3 regions of the Lentilitoribacter sp. JB5-8 genome follow, and region 3 is predicted to be linked to each of the others. Evidence: predicted binding sites of a transcription regulator. Region 3 holds the regulator's gene; each other region holds the start of a gene.
What was found. The regulator LexA, encoded in region 3, represses DNA repair genes until DNA is damaged. The targets are predictions, from matches to a motif close to TGTTCNNNNTGTGTTCNG.
Positions count from the first base shown of each region.

Region 1: a site for LexA is predicted at 2,444-2,461, ahead of rmuC (DNA recombination protein RmuC). Genes of this name have one in related genera too.
Region 2: a site for LexA is predicted at 2,467-2,484, ahead of ruvC (crossover junction endodeoxyribonuclease RuvC). Genes of this name have one in related genera too.

Region 1 is NZ_CM146332.1:749,909-754,126, forward strand. It holds gene ACZ1GZ_RS03575 (acyl-[ACP]--phospholipid O-acyltransferase) at 1-124, shown strand, start outside; gene truA (tRNA pseudouridine(38-40) synthase TruA) at 121-870, opposite strand; gene fmt (methionyl-tRNA formyltransferase) at 880-1,815, opposite strand; gene def (peptide deformylase) at 1,849-2,370, opposite strand; gene rmuC (DNA recombination protein RmuC) at 2,494-3,738, shown strand; gene ACZ1GZ_RS03600 (ribokinase) at 3,771-4,218, shown strand, end outside.
Region 2 is NZ_CM146332.1:3,722,151-3,726,368, forward strand. It holds gene ybgC (tol-pal system-associated acyl-CoA thioesterase) at 1-220, opposite strand, end outside; gene ruvB (Holliday junction branch migration DNA helicase RuvB) at 227-1,267, opposite strand; gene ruvA (Holliday junction branch migration protein RuvA) at 1,292-1,909, opposite strand; gene ruvC (crossover junction endodeoxyribonuclease RuvC) at 1,912-2,418, opposite strand; gene ACZ1GZ_RS18010 (YebC/PmpR family DNA-binding transcriptional regulator) at 2,695-3,438, opposite strand; gene ACZ1GZ_RS18015 (TIGR00282 family metallophosphoesterase) at 3,551-4,218, opposite strand, start outside.
Region 3 is NZ_CM146332.1:2,406,786-2,411,003, forward strand. It holds gene ACZ1GZ_RS11820 (ComEC/Rec2 family competence protein) at 1-1,824, shown strand, start outside; gene lexA (transcriptional repressor LexA) at 1,845-2,558, opposite strand; gene ACZ1GZ_RS11830 (molybdopterin molybdotransferase MoeA) at 2,914-4,125, opposite strand; gene moaC (cyclic pyranopterin monophosphate synthase MoaC) at 4,130-4,218, opposite strand, start outside.

The sequences.
Region 1 (4,218 bases), 1.7 Mb from region 3:
TCTAATGATCCCGGCAGAGGTAAGAGTTGGCAAAGTTCCTATTCTTGGCAGCGGCAAAATGGACTTTGTCAAAGCACGTGAATGGGCTTTAAATCCAGAAATTGCTGAGCAAATGGACGCCTAATAGTCCACTTGCATGAAGTATAACCCATAGGGCGGAGCAACTGGTCCACAGGCGCTCCGCTCTTTTGCTTCTAGCGCTTGTGTGACATCATCTGGGGTCCAGCGGTTCTCACCAACTTTGCGCAAAGTCCCCGCAAATGATCGTATTTGGTTATGCAAGAACCCACGCGCGGATGCATGCAATTCCACTAAGGCACCATCATCTGAGGCAATCACATCCAATCGATCCATTGTGCGAATAGGGCTTTTTGCCTGACATTGAACTGATCGAAAGGTGGTAAAATCATGTTGTCCGACCAATCTTTGTGCCGCTTCATGCATTTTAGCCACATCCAATTGATGCGAAACCTGCCACATGCGATTGCGTTCTAATGTCAACGGCGCGCGGCGACACCAGAATTTATAGATGTAGTGCCGTTTTTTGGCTGAAAATCTCGCATCAAAATCATCTGATACCGTTTCAGAGGATAAAATTGCGACGCGATCATCTTGTCCACGCAAATGCGCATTAATCGCGCCTTCGACCGTGTCATTGGAATAGTCTTTTTCGAGCGAAAAATGCGCGACTTGCCCTCGCGCATGAACCCCTGCATCTGTTCGTCCTGAGCCTGAAACCGTTACGCTTTGGCCGGAAAACTTAAAGATCGCCTGTTCAATTGCTTCTTGAATAGTCGGAACATCAGGCTGTCGTTGCCAACCAGCATATCCTGTTCCATCATATTCAATTGTGATTTTATATTTAGGCATAGACCCGCTTTAGCTTAGTTTTGTGCCTTTTGGAATGGAATTGCCACGCAAAAACTCATCAACCATCATCGGTTTTGATCCGGCTTTTTGCAATTTAAGTAATCGGATGGCGCCATTCTCACACGCTATCGTCAATTCATCATCCATAACGGTTCCAGCAGCATCACCATCAACATGATCAACATATTCGCAAGCTAAAACTTTCACACGGGCTGCCTTTTTGCCTTCCCCCAGCTCAAACCAAGCACCGGGGAAAGGTGATAATCCCATAATGTGCTTATGAACACTTGCACCAGCTTGCGAGAAATCGATCCGGGTTTCGGATTTCTCGATCTTTTTGGCATAGGTGACACCCTCTTCTGACTGCTCCGTTAGCGTGAGTTCACCTGCTTGCAGCAATTCCATCGCTTTAACGGCAAGTGGGCCACTAACAGACATTAATTGGTCATGTAATATGCCTGCAGTTGTAGTGTCAGTAATCGCGACTTTTTCAACCAGTGCAACAGGGCCTGTGTCCAGACCTTCACCCATTTGCATGATCATCATGCCAGTTTCTTTATCGCCCGCCATAATCGCGCGCTGAATGGGTGCAGCACCACGCCAGCGCGGTAGAAGCGACGCATGACCGTTAAAACAGCCATGTTTAGGGCTTTCCAAAATTGCTTTTGGCAATAGCATGCCATAAGCCACAACGACCGCAACATCGGCCTCTAATGCGTCAAACTTTGCTTGCTCTTCTTCGCTTTTTAAACTTGTTGGAATTCGAACCTCAATCCCATGCTCTTCTGCTTTTAACTGAACAGGAGATGGCTTAAGTTCTAACCCACGACGCCCTGCAGGTCGGGGTGGCTGGGTATATACACAGACAATATCGTGGTCAGCATCGATTAAAGCCTGGAGCGTTGCAACGGAGAATTCCGGCGTACCCATGAAAACAATACGCATTGGTTGCTTCCTCCAATTAAATAGATATTAAAACTAAAGCACAGCGGCTTTTTGTTTGGCCATTTTGGTGAATTTTTTTATCACCATATTTTGCTTTAATTTAGACAGATAATCGATGAACAAAACGCCATTGAGATGGTCAATTTCGTGCTGCAAACATGTTGCCATCAAACCATCAGCCTCAATGAACTTCTCTTTGCCAGAGAGATCCAAGTATTTCACCTTGATTGCAGCTGGTCGTTCAACCTCTGCGTAATATTCCGGAATGGACAGGCAGCCCTCTTCATAAACGCTGCGCTCATCGCTTGATTCCACGATTTCCGGATTAATAAAGACTTCCGGATTTTTGTTTTCCTCATCCTTGGACACATCAACAACCAGCATCTGACGCAAGACGCCAACCTGTACCGCCGCTAAGCCAATTCCAGGCGCGTCATACATGGTTTCAGTCATATCGGCTGCGAATTTGGCGAGTTCGTCGTCAAAACGCTCAATCGGTTCGGATTTCTTGCGCAACACAGCGTCAGGGAGGAGTACAATAGGTTTAATAGTCATAAAGCTGGAGATAAGGGCTAGTCGGAGGAAGGTCAATAAAAAGATGTGGTCCTCAGAGTAGAAAGCTGAAAAATGTTCACCTTTTGATCTGACAAATGCGCCAGAATCAGTTAGCATCTGGAAATGGATATAAATACTGACTTCTTATCGAGCCCTTTGCTGACCTTTGGCGACACGGTTTTTTCCATCGGCAATGTGGCATTTGCTTTTGTCATTGCCTTGTTTGTGCTCTTATTTTTAATTGTCTATTTGTTGTGGCGTTCATCCAATTCCAGAATATTGGCAAAAGCCCAATCAGATGAAGCTGCGCAAAACGCACAGGCCCAATTGAACGAGCTTTTAAAAACGCAAAGCGAGATGCAGGGTCGTATGAGCACGATGGCGGAGCTTTTTGGTTCTCGCCAATCTGAACTTAATCAAAACATCAATCAACGTTTGGATGGCATGACGCAGAAACTGGGAAACTCACTTGTTGAGCAAACCAAGACGACGCATGAAAATTTGTCCAAACTGCAAGAGCGTTTGGCGGTGATTGATACTGCGCAAAACAACATTCAGGCATTGGCGCAAAATGTGGTGGGCTTGCAAGCGATCTTATCGGATAAGCAGACCCGCGGCGCTTATGGTCAGGCGCGCATGGAAACCATCATCAAAGACGGTTTGCCAATGGGTGCTTATAATTTTCAAACCACATTATCCAATGGAACCCGCCCCGATTGCACGGTGACCATGCCCAATGATTCACCTGATTTGGTGATTGATGCAAAATTTCCGCTTGAAGCTTGGAACGCGATTAAAAAAGCCGATGATGATCGTCTGGCGGCCGATGCTGCACGCCAATTCCGGACCGATATGGAAAAACATATCAAGGATATTTCCGATAAATATTTAATTGCCGGCGAAACTCAGGACACCGCTTTTATGTTTGTTCCATCGGAATCTATTTTCGCAGAAGTGCATGAGAATTTTGAAGGGGTTGTTCAACGCGCCCATAAAGCACGTGTGGTTATCGTATCGCCATCTTTATTGATGCTCTCTATTCAAGTTATCCAAGCAGTGTTGAAAGATGCCCGCATGCGCGAGCAAGCCCATCTTATTCAAGGCGAGGTCATTCGCCTCATGGAAGACATCGGACGTCTGGATGATCGGGTGCGGAAATTGCAAACTCATTTTGGCCAGAGCCAAAAAGATATCGATCAGATTTTGACCTCGACCGATAAGATCACCAAGCGCAGTTCTAAGATTGAATCGATGGATTTTCAGGACAGTTTGCCTGATGTGGAGAAAGCTGAAAAAACCAGCGACCCTGAGCCATTATCTGTGGTAAAACCCATAGGTTCATCGGGTCGACTTAACCTAAGGCCTTGATGAAACAGTAATTTGTCTATCGAGGAGTTATCATGATCAGCATTCTTGGCTCAATAAACATGGATTTAATTGCCAATACCGAGCGTTTGCCTGGACCAGGTGAAACGGTTTCTGGCAGCCATTTTGCAACAGCCCCTGGCGGCAAAGGGGCAAATCAAGCCCTTGCTGCACGACGCGCTGGTGCTGAGGTCAAAATGGCGGGCGCTGTTGGTTCTGATAATTTTGCTGACATGGCGCTTGAACTACTTAAATCATCCGGCGCTGATTTAGAAAATGTCAAAACAACTGATGAAGCAACCGGAACTGCACTTATTCTTGTCGGCGGTGACGGCGAAAACATGATTGCCGTTGTTGCAGGCGCCAATGGCAAGGTCAATTCTGACGATGCTCGCACAATCATCAGCCAGATGAGTGCAGGTGATAGCTTACTTTTACAGATGGAAATTGATGCTGATACCGTTAAAACAGCGCTCGAAGCTG
Region 2 (4,218 bases), 1.3 Mb from region 3:
GGCCAACCATGAAAGCGATAGCGTCCGCTGGATTATCTGTTGCGTGGCTTTCGCTTTGGATCAGCCCCTTACAACGAATAAACTCCGTTCTGGCACGCTCCATAAAATGCAAATAGCGCGCGTGATATACAGCACCTGAAAAATCTGTATCTTCATAATAAACGCGTTGAACAAGACGGTGACCGTTTTCAGTGAGTTCACCAGAAAAGTGCTCTGACATATCAATTTAATCCTCGTCTTGGAAAAGGCTCGTTTGTTGTGCGTCAAAATCTTTTGGTGGATTAAGCCCCAAATGTTTCCATGCATTTGCAGTTAACACCCGGCCACGCGGCGTGCGCTGAATAAAGCCCTGCTGAATAAGATAAGGCTCGATAATATCTTCAATCGCATCGCGCGGTTCGGATAAGCCCGCTGCAATTGTTTCAATACCAACTGGCCCACCACCAAAATTACTGGCAATCATCGTCAAATATCGGCGATCAAGTTGATCAAGCCCAACGGCATCAACTGATAAACGCGTTAATGCATTGTCGGCAATTTCTTTGGTAACAGCATCAGCCTTTGCAACTTCGGCAAAGTCTCGTACACGGCGCAACAAACGTCCAGCAATACGAGGTGTACCGCGTGCGCGACGGGCAATTTCTTCAGCGCCTTCATCAGTCATATTTAAACCCATGATCCGAGCGCCACGGCGAACAATCGCTTCCAATTCTTTAACTGTATAAAACTGCAATCGCACCGGAATACCAAAACGGTCACGCAACGGATTAGTCAGCAAACCAAGACGCGTTGTTGCTGCAACGAGCGTGAATTTCGCCAGATCAATTTTCACAGATCTAGCAGCTGGCCCCTCACCGATGATCAAATCGAGCTGAAAATCTTCCATTGCAGGATATAAAATCTCTTCAACAGCTGGATTTAACCGATGGATCTCATCGATGAACAACACATCACGCTCTTCAAGATTGGTCAGAAGTGCTGCTAAATCACCCGCTTTTGCAATCACAGGACCCGATGTTGATCTGAAATTGACCCCAAGTTCTTTGGCCATGATTTGTGACAAAGTTGTTTTACCCAATCCGGGAGGACCAACAAAAAGCACATGATCGAGCGCTTCACCGCGATTTTTCGCAGCTTCAATAAAGATCTTCAAATTCGCACGTGCTTCCGCCTGCCCGGTAAAATCATCAAGGGATTGCGGGCGCAAATTGGCTTCTAGGTCTTCGCCGCGCTTTTCAGGATCAAGAATTGGATTTTGTTCGCTCATGACTACTTACTCGCACGGGACACGTTATTTGGCTAGTTCTTTCAGACCCAAACGAATGAGTTTTGCACTATCTGCATCCTCACCTGCATCGCGGACGGCTGCGCCAACCGCGCTCGCTGCCTGCTCTCGCGAGTAGCCCAGATTGCAAAGCGCAGAAACCGCGTCTGCCACAGGCGCAGAAGCTACCCCTTCACCAATTTCTTGTTTAAGGCCCATATCCGGCGCGTCGATACCACCAAGCGCAGGCGCTTTATTTTTCAGCTCAGTCACAATGCGTTGTGCCACTTTTGGCCCAATTCCGGGCGCCCGCGCGACCATGGCTTTGTCCTGCAACGCAATTGCATTAGCCAGATCTGATGCTGATAAAGTTGATAAAATCGCCAAAGCCACTTTAGCGCCAACACCCTGAACGCTTTGTAATAATCGAAACCACTCGCGCTCTATTTCGGTTTTAAACCCAAACAATTTGAGCTGGTCTTCACGCACATAGGTTTCTATGTACAAAACAACAGCTTCGCCTTGCGACCCAACAGCGCCAAGTGTGCGGGATGAGCAAAAAGCGACGTAACAAACGCCGTGCACATCAACCAAAATATGGTCACCAGCAATCTCGTCTATGGTTCCTTTAAGTTTGCCAATCATATCTACATCGCCGCTAATTTGTGAGTTAATGCGGTGCGATTATGAGCATGACAAATTGCAATTGCCAAGGCATCTGCTGCATCATCGCTTTTAAATTCTGCTTTTGGCATCAAGACTTTCACCATCATATGGATTTGTTTTTTATCGCCGTGCCCAACACCAATCACGGACTTTTTCACAGCATTAGGCGCATATTCTGAAACGCGCAATCCCGCACGGGCCGGAACCAGCATGGCAACTCCGCGAGCTTGGCCAAGCTTTAGCGTTGATGTTGGATTGACATTAACAAAGGTGTTTTCAACCGCCGCCTCAAATGGCTGGTGGCTATGGATGATTTCTTCCAACCCATCGTGCAATTGGCAAAGTCTGGAAGCTAGATCCATTTTCGCATCTGAATGCACAACACCTGAAGCTACAAACCGCAGCGAATTGCCTAAAGAATCGATAATCCCCCAGCCGGTATTTCGTAAACCCGGATCAATCCCAATAATTCGAATCGCTTTGCTCATGTCATCACCTTATGTTCTATTTTCCGTAACATCTACGAAAAACGTGAACAAAACAAAAACAAAACACATGTTTTTAAAGGATATTGCTTTGGATGCCGTCTGAAACGCATTTCGCTTTGAAGCGAAGATGCTTCATCAACTAAAACAAACAACGCCTTTTTAGAGAAAACAACAATAGATGCCGCGAGAAACGCATTACAAGCACGCTCAAAGGTGCTTCATGAAAAAAGCCGAGCGATTGCCCGGCCTTTAAAAAATCAAATATTGTGTAGGAACTTATGAAAGTTCAGCCATCACTTCGTCTGAAATGTCGAAGTTTGAATAAACGTTTTGAACGTCATCATCATCATCTAGAACATCCATAAAGCGTAAAACTTGTTCAGCTTTTTCTTTATCAATTGGCGTTTCGTTCTGTGGCTTCCAAATTGGTTTAACGGTTTTTGGCTCGCCCAAAGCTGCTTCAAGTGCAGACGACACATCGCCAATATCTTCAAAAGCGCAATAAATTGTGTGGCCTTCTTCGTCGGTTACAACGTCATCCGCACCAGCTTCGATGCCAGCTTCCATCACAGCGTCTTCATCACCCACTTCAAGCGGATATGTGATTTCGCCAACGCGATCAAACATGAACCCGACAGAACCTGTCTCACCAAGCGCGCCGCCAGACTTTGTAAAGGCTGTACGCACGTTTGATGCAGTTCTGTTGCGGTTGTCAGTCAGTGCTTCAACGATAACTGCGATACCACCAGGGCCATAACCCTCGTAGCGCACTTCATCATAATTCTCACCATCTTTATCCGCAGCTTTATTAATCGCACGCGTGATGTTGTCTTTTGGCATAGACTGAGATTTGGCGTTTTGCACAGCAAGGCGAAGACGCGGGTTCATTGCAGGATCAGGCGCACCCATTTTCGCTGCAACCGTGATCTCACGTGCAAGCTTTGAGAACATTTTAGAACGCACTGCATCCTGACGTCCTTTACGGTGTTGAATATTCTTAAACTTGGAATGGCCTGCCATGGTATCCTCTTATCGCAATAATCGATGTTCTTAATTATCGTGCCTTATAAAAACAATCAGCACGTCCGTCTAGTGTCTGCGCACCCGTTGCGGCCAACTTGAACGCAAACAACTACCAAAAATACGGAATATTTTCTTCTAATCGTGCACCCAACCGAAGCGGTGCAATTTTTTCGGTTAACCCGGTTCTGTCTGAAACTTCCACTGAAACGCCGCAAATTGTTGCGGGTCCTTTGGCAATTTCCATACGACCACGCGGAATTTTTGTCACAAAACGATTGATCAACTCTTCCTTTTCCATACCAAGGGAAGAATTGTAATCGCCACACATCCCAGCGTCTGACATATAGCCAGTGCCAGCATCTAAGATTTGGTAATCAGCTGTCGGCATATGAGTATGCGTGCCCACAACAAGGCTTGCTCGTCCATCAACAAAATGCCCAAAGCACTGCTTTTCGCTGGTTGCTTCCGCATGAAAGTCAATCACAACGGCATCGGCGACTTCACCCATTGGGCAAGATCCTAATACTTCCTCAGCGCAGGCAAAAGGATCATCAAGATCAGGATGCATATAAACGCGACCCATTATATTGGAAACAAGAATTCTTGCACCATTGCGCGCTTCATAAAGATAAGCGCCTTTTCCTGGCGTCCCTTTTGGGTAATTTGCCGGTCGCAGGAAATTATCATGGCGCTCGCAAAAACTGAGCGCTTCTTTTTGTGCCCAAACATGATTGCCTGTGGTCACCACATCGGCGCCCGCATCAATTGTTTTGGTAA
Region 3 (4,218 bases):
CAATTGGTCGCGCGCGGGGGAGATGGCCAACTCAATGTCGGTGAGATCATTCAAACAAGAGCAAGATTAACGCGACCATCGGGACCTGTGTATCCACGCGGATATGATTTTGCATTCGGTGCTTATATCAATGATATCGGTGCATATGGGTTTATGCTTGGATCACCCATTTCACTTGGGAATATCAAAGCCAACGAATTGCCATTAAAAAGCAGATTTGAGTTATTTGTTGGTGCCATTCAATCAAAGATTTCAAACCGCATAAACAATCATTTAAGTGGTGATGCCGCAGCGATATCATCTGCCTTAATTATTGCCGATAAAAAGGCAATTAGCGAGCAAACTGTCGAAGCGCTCCGCAATGCCGGTCTTGCCCATATATTAGCGATTTCTGGTCTTCATATGGTTTTAGCGTCTGGCACTTTGTTTTTAACAATTCGGGCTTTGCTCAGCGTCTTTCCATCGCTTGTTCAGGCCATACCGGTTAAAAAGCTTGCGGCAGTGGCCGCATTGTCAGCTGCAAGCGCTTATCTCGTTATATCCGGCGCGCCAATTTCCGCCCAACGCGCTTGGCTTATGTTGGTGATTATGCTGGGGGCAACCATATTCGATAAACCAGCCATAACCCTTCGAAATGTAGCAATAGCCGCCATCATCATTATTTTAATAAAACCCTCAAGCGTAACGACACCTGGGTTCCAGATGTCCTTTGCCGCGGCAACAGCACTCGTATCAGTTTATTCCGCCTGGGCGCGGATAAAACTAAACCACTACGAGCGATCGACGGTGTATTTTAAAGAAACTTTTTTGTACAGAACGGTTCAGTTTGTGTTTGGGCTAGGAATGACAGCTTTGATTGCAGGGCTCGCAACAGGCATTTTCTCAAGTTTTCATTTTCATCAACTCGCAGGCTATGGTCTGTTGGGAAATGTCTTGGCGATGCCTGTGGTTACATTTCTCGTGATGCCGCTTGCATTACTCTCCATGTTACTCATGCCTTATGGGCTTGAATGGTTGCCCTTAACGGGATTGGGCCAATCAATAGATGTTGTGATTTACCTTGCAAACTGGGTTTCTGGATTGGGTGGAGAGCTCAAGACAGGTAAACCAATTCCCATAGTTATAGCATTTTTGGTTGCAGGCTTTATCGTTTTTGTACTGTTTCGAAGTTCCATCAAACATATAGGGCTGTTATCAATCGTGGTGGGATTGGCTTTGTCTTTTGTCTTACCGATTAACATCCCGGATGTTTTCATTAGCGAAGACGGAAAGCTTATTGGTGTCCGCCAGGATAAAACGTTGTTCGTTAATCGATCCCGTCCATCAAGCTTTATCGTAGATCAGTGGCTAAGTGCGCATTTGCTTGAGCTTGAAAAACCGCAATTAATAAATACGGCTGACATTGGCTTTGACTCACAAAATGCCCGCCGGGAAGATCTACAAATATTGATTAAAGGTGATGCTGCGTTTCGTTGTTTTAACACCCATTTTTGTGTGAACGAATATAACGGTAAGATCATAACCACGCTTGGAAAGACGGAACATATGCGCGCTGCTTGCCAGTTTGCGGATATTATCGTGACAACGTTTGGGGTAAACCGCGCTTTAAGGAACGAATGCGCTACTGAAATGATTATCAGCCGCTATGACTTAAAGCAGAGTGGCTCAATGGCATTATATTCAGCTCGTAATGGGAATGCGTATAGAGTTGAAACAGCTGTTGGAGACGCTGTGCGTCCCTGGACTATTCAAAGATACTTTAATTGGCGCGCAGATGAGTATTGGTTGCCAGATGGTCAAACATTAAAACGGACCAACAATTAAGCGGTCCGTCAAAATATGCATTAGTTGTAGCGTCGGATCAAGCCAACCAATTTGCCCTGAACTTTCACGCGGTCAGGCCCAAAGATACGCGTCTCATATGCAGGGTTTGCAGCTTCAAGGGCAATGGACGCACCTTTGCGGCGGAACCTTTTAAGCGTTGCTTCTTCATCATCAACAAGTGCAACGACAATGTCGCCAGGGTTTGCATTATTTGCGTCTTTGATCACAACTGTATCGCCATCAAAAATGCCAGCATCGATCATGGAATCGCCCTTAACTTCAAGCGCGTAGTGATCGCCACCACCAAGCATGTCTGTCGGAACGGTAATGTTGTGCGTCGTATGTTGAATAGCTGAGATCGGCACACCCGCTGCAATGCGTCCCATAACAGGCACGCTTAATGACCCATTGTCTTCCATTTGCTCTTGCGGTTTTGAACGGATTGGCTCGACTTTATCTTTGCTTCCCTCAATAACACTTGGATTAAATCCGCGAGGAGGGGGCGTTGTCGATTGATAGCTCTCTGGAAGCTTTATCACTTCAAGTGCACGCGCTCTGTTAGGAAGGCGTTTGATAAACCCACGCTCTTCAAGAGCTGTGATGAGACGATGAATGCCGGATTTTGATGCCAGATCCAACGCGTCTTTCATTTCATCAAATGAGGGCGGAATCCCTGTTTCCTTCATGCGCTCATGAATAAAAAACAGCAGTTCCTGTTGTTTGCGTGTCAACATATCAAAACCTCATCACGTTAGAAACAAACCATGAACAATGCATATATGTTCTATTTGTGTTCTGCAATAGTAAATAATTAATTAACAAAACTTGGTCGATCGACAAGATGAGATTTAGTATTTCTTGAACAAAGGTAGAATTATACCAGAACATAAGCGGAATTAAGTGAGCTTTGTTCTAGGTTGAGAACAATTACAGGTTGTTTTTTAAGTATAAGTGTCTGTTATTGTTATATAAATAAGTATCCGTTTAAAAACTCTATTCAACGAGAAAAGATCACCTACTAACAAGGGGTGTGAATTTTTAGGTATCTCATTGATGTTTGCATCTTAGTCGAAAAAAATTCTAAAAAACTTAGTTTTCAAACAGGATCACATCACAAATATCGCCTTTTGAGGCAGCTTTTGCGTTTGGCGGACGAATCAAAAGCCCATTGGCATCAGCAAAAACACGTACCAGCGACGAATCTTGCCGCTTAAACGGGGTTACAATGCGCTCACCAAGCTCATCCGTTTGAATTTGCGCCCGCATATATTCCTGCCGATGATCATTTTCAGGCAGTTCAACAGTCAATTTCGCTGTTGTTATGGGCGTGGTTATTGTCCGGCCTGCAAGTTTGCGCACAAGCGGCGCTAAAAAGAGTGAACCGGTCACCAAACTTGAGGCAGGGTTGCCGGGCAGGCCGATAAAGCGCATTTTACCCAATGTGCCATACATGAGCGGTTTTCCTGGGCGCATGGCAATTTTCCAGAAATTGAGCTGCATACCCATTTCAGTCAGCGCTTGCTGAACAAGGTCATGATCGCCAACAGATGCACCACCAATTGTCACTAAAATATCGGTATTGTTATCCAGAGCTTTTTGCACCGATGCTTTAATCACATCTAATTTGTCTTGCGCGATACCCAGATCCATCACATCAGCACCAGCGCTTTCGCACATAGCCATGACACCAAAAGCATTTGACGCGATGATTTGATCTATGCCCGGTTCTTCACCTGGAGATACAAGTTCATCGCCGGTCGCTAATACTGATATCAATGGCTTTTGAAAAACTTCAACTGCAGCATAATTCATGCTGGCAGCAAGTGTGATCGCAGAATAGTCCAACTCACGATATTTCTTTAAAAGCACATCGTCTTTGGAAAAGTCGACACCTGCAAGCCGAATGTGCCGATCAGGTTGCGCAGGTGCAGTGACCTTGATCAATCCATCTTCGAGCTTTTCAGTGTTTTCCTGAATGAGAATTGTATCGGCAGAAGCGGGAACGGGTGCGCCTGTGAAAATGCGGACACTCTCGCCATCTTCAAATGTACCGTGAAATCCGTGACCTGCCGCAGATTCGCCGATAACTTTAATCGTTGCGCCAATTTCACTCGCGTCTTTGAACTTAACAGCATAACCATCCATCGCGGATGCATTAAAAGGTGGATGCGTGCGTTTGGAAATAAGGTCTGTGGCTAAAATCCGACCGCGCAATTGCGAGATTGGCATCATTTCAGTGCTTTTTGGCTCAGCACCATCCAGCAGTTTTTCAAGTGCTTGATCAACAGGCAAGAGAGCCATAGCGCTATTCGACCTCGCTATTTGCGGTCCATTCGCCAGACTTACCACCGGTCTTTTTCATCAGCTTTATGCCGCCGATTTCCATGCCTTTAT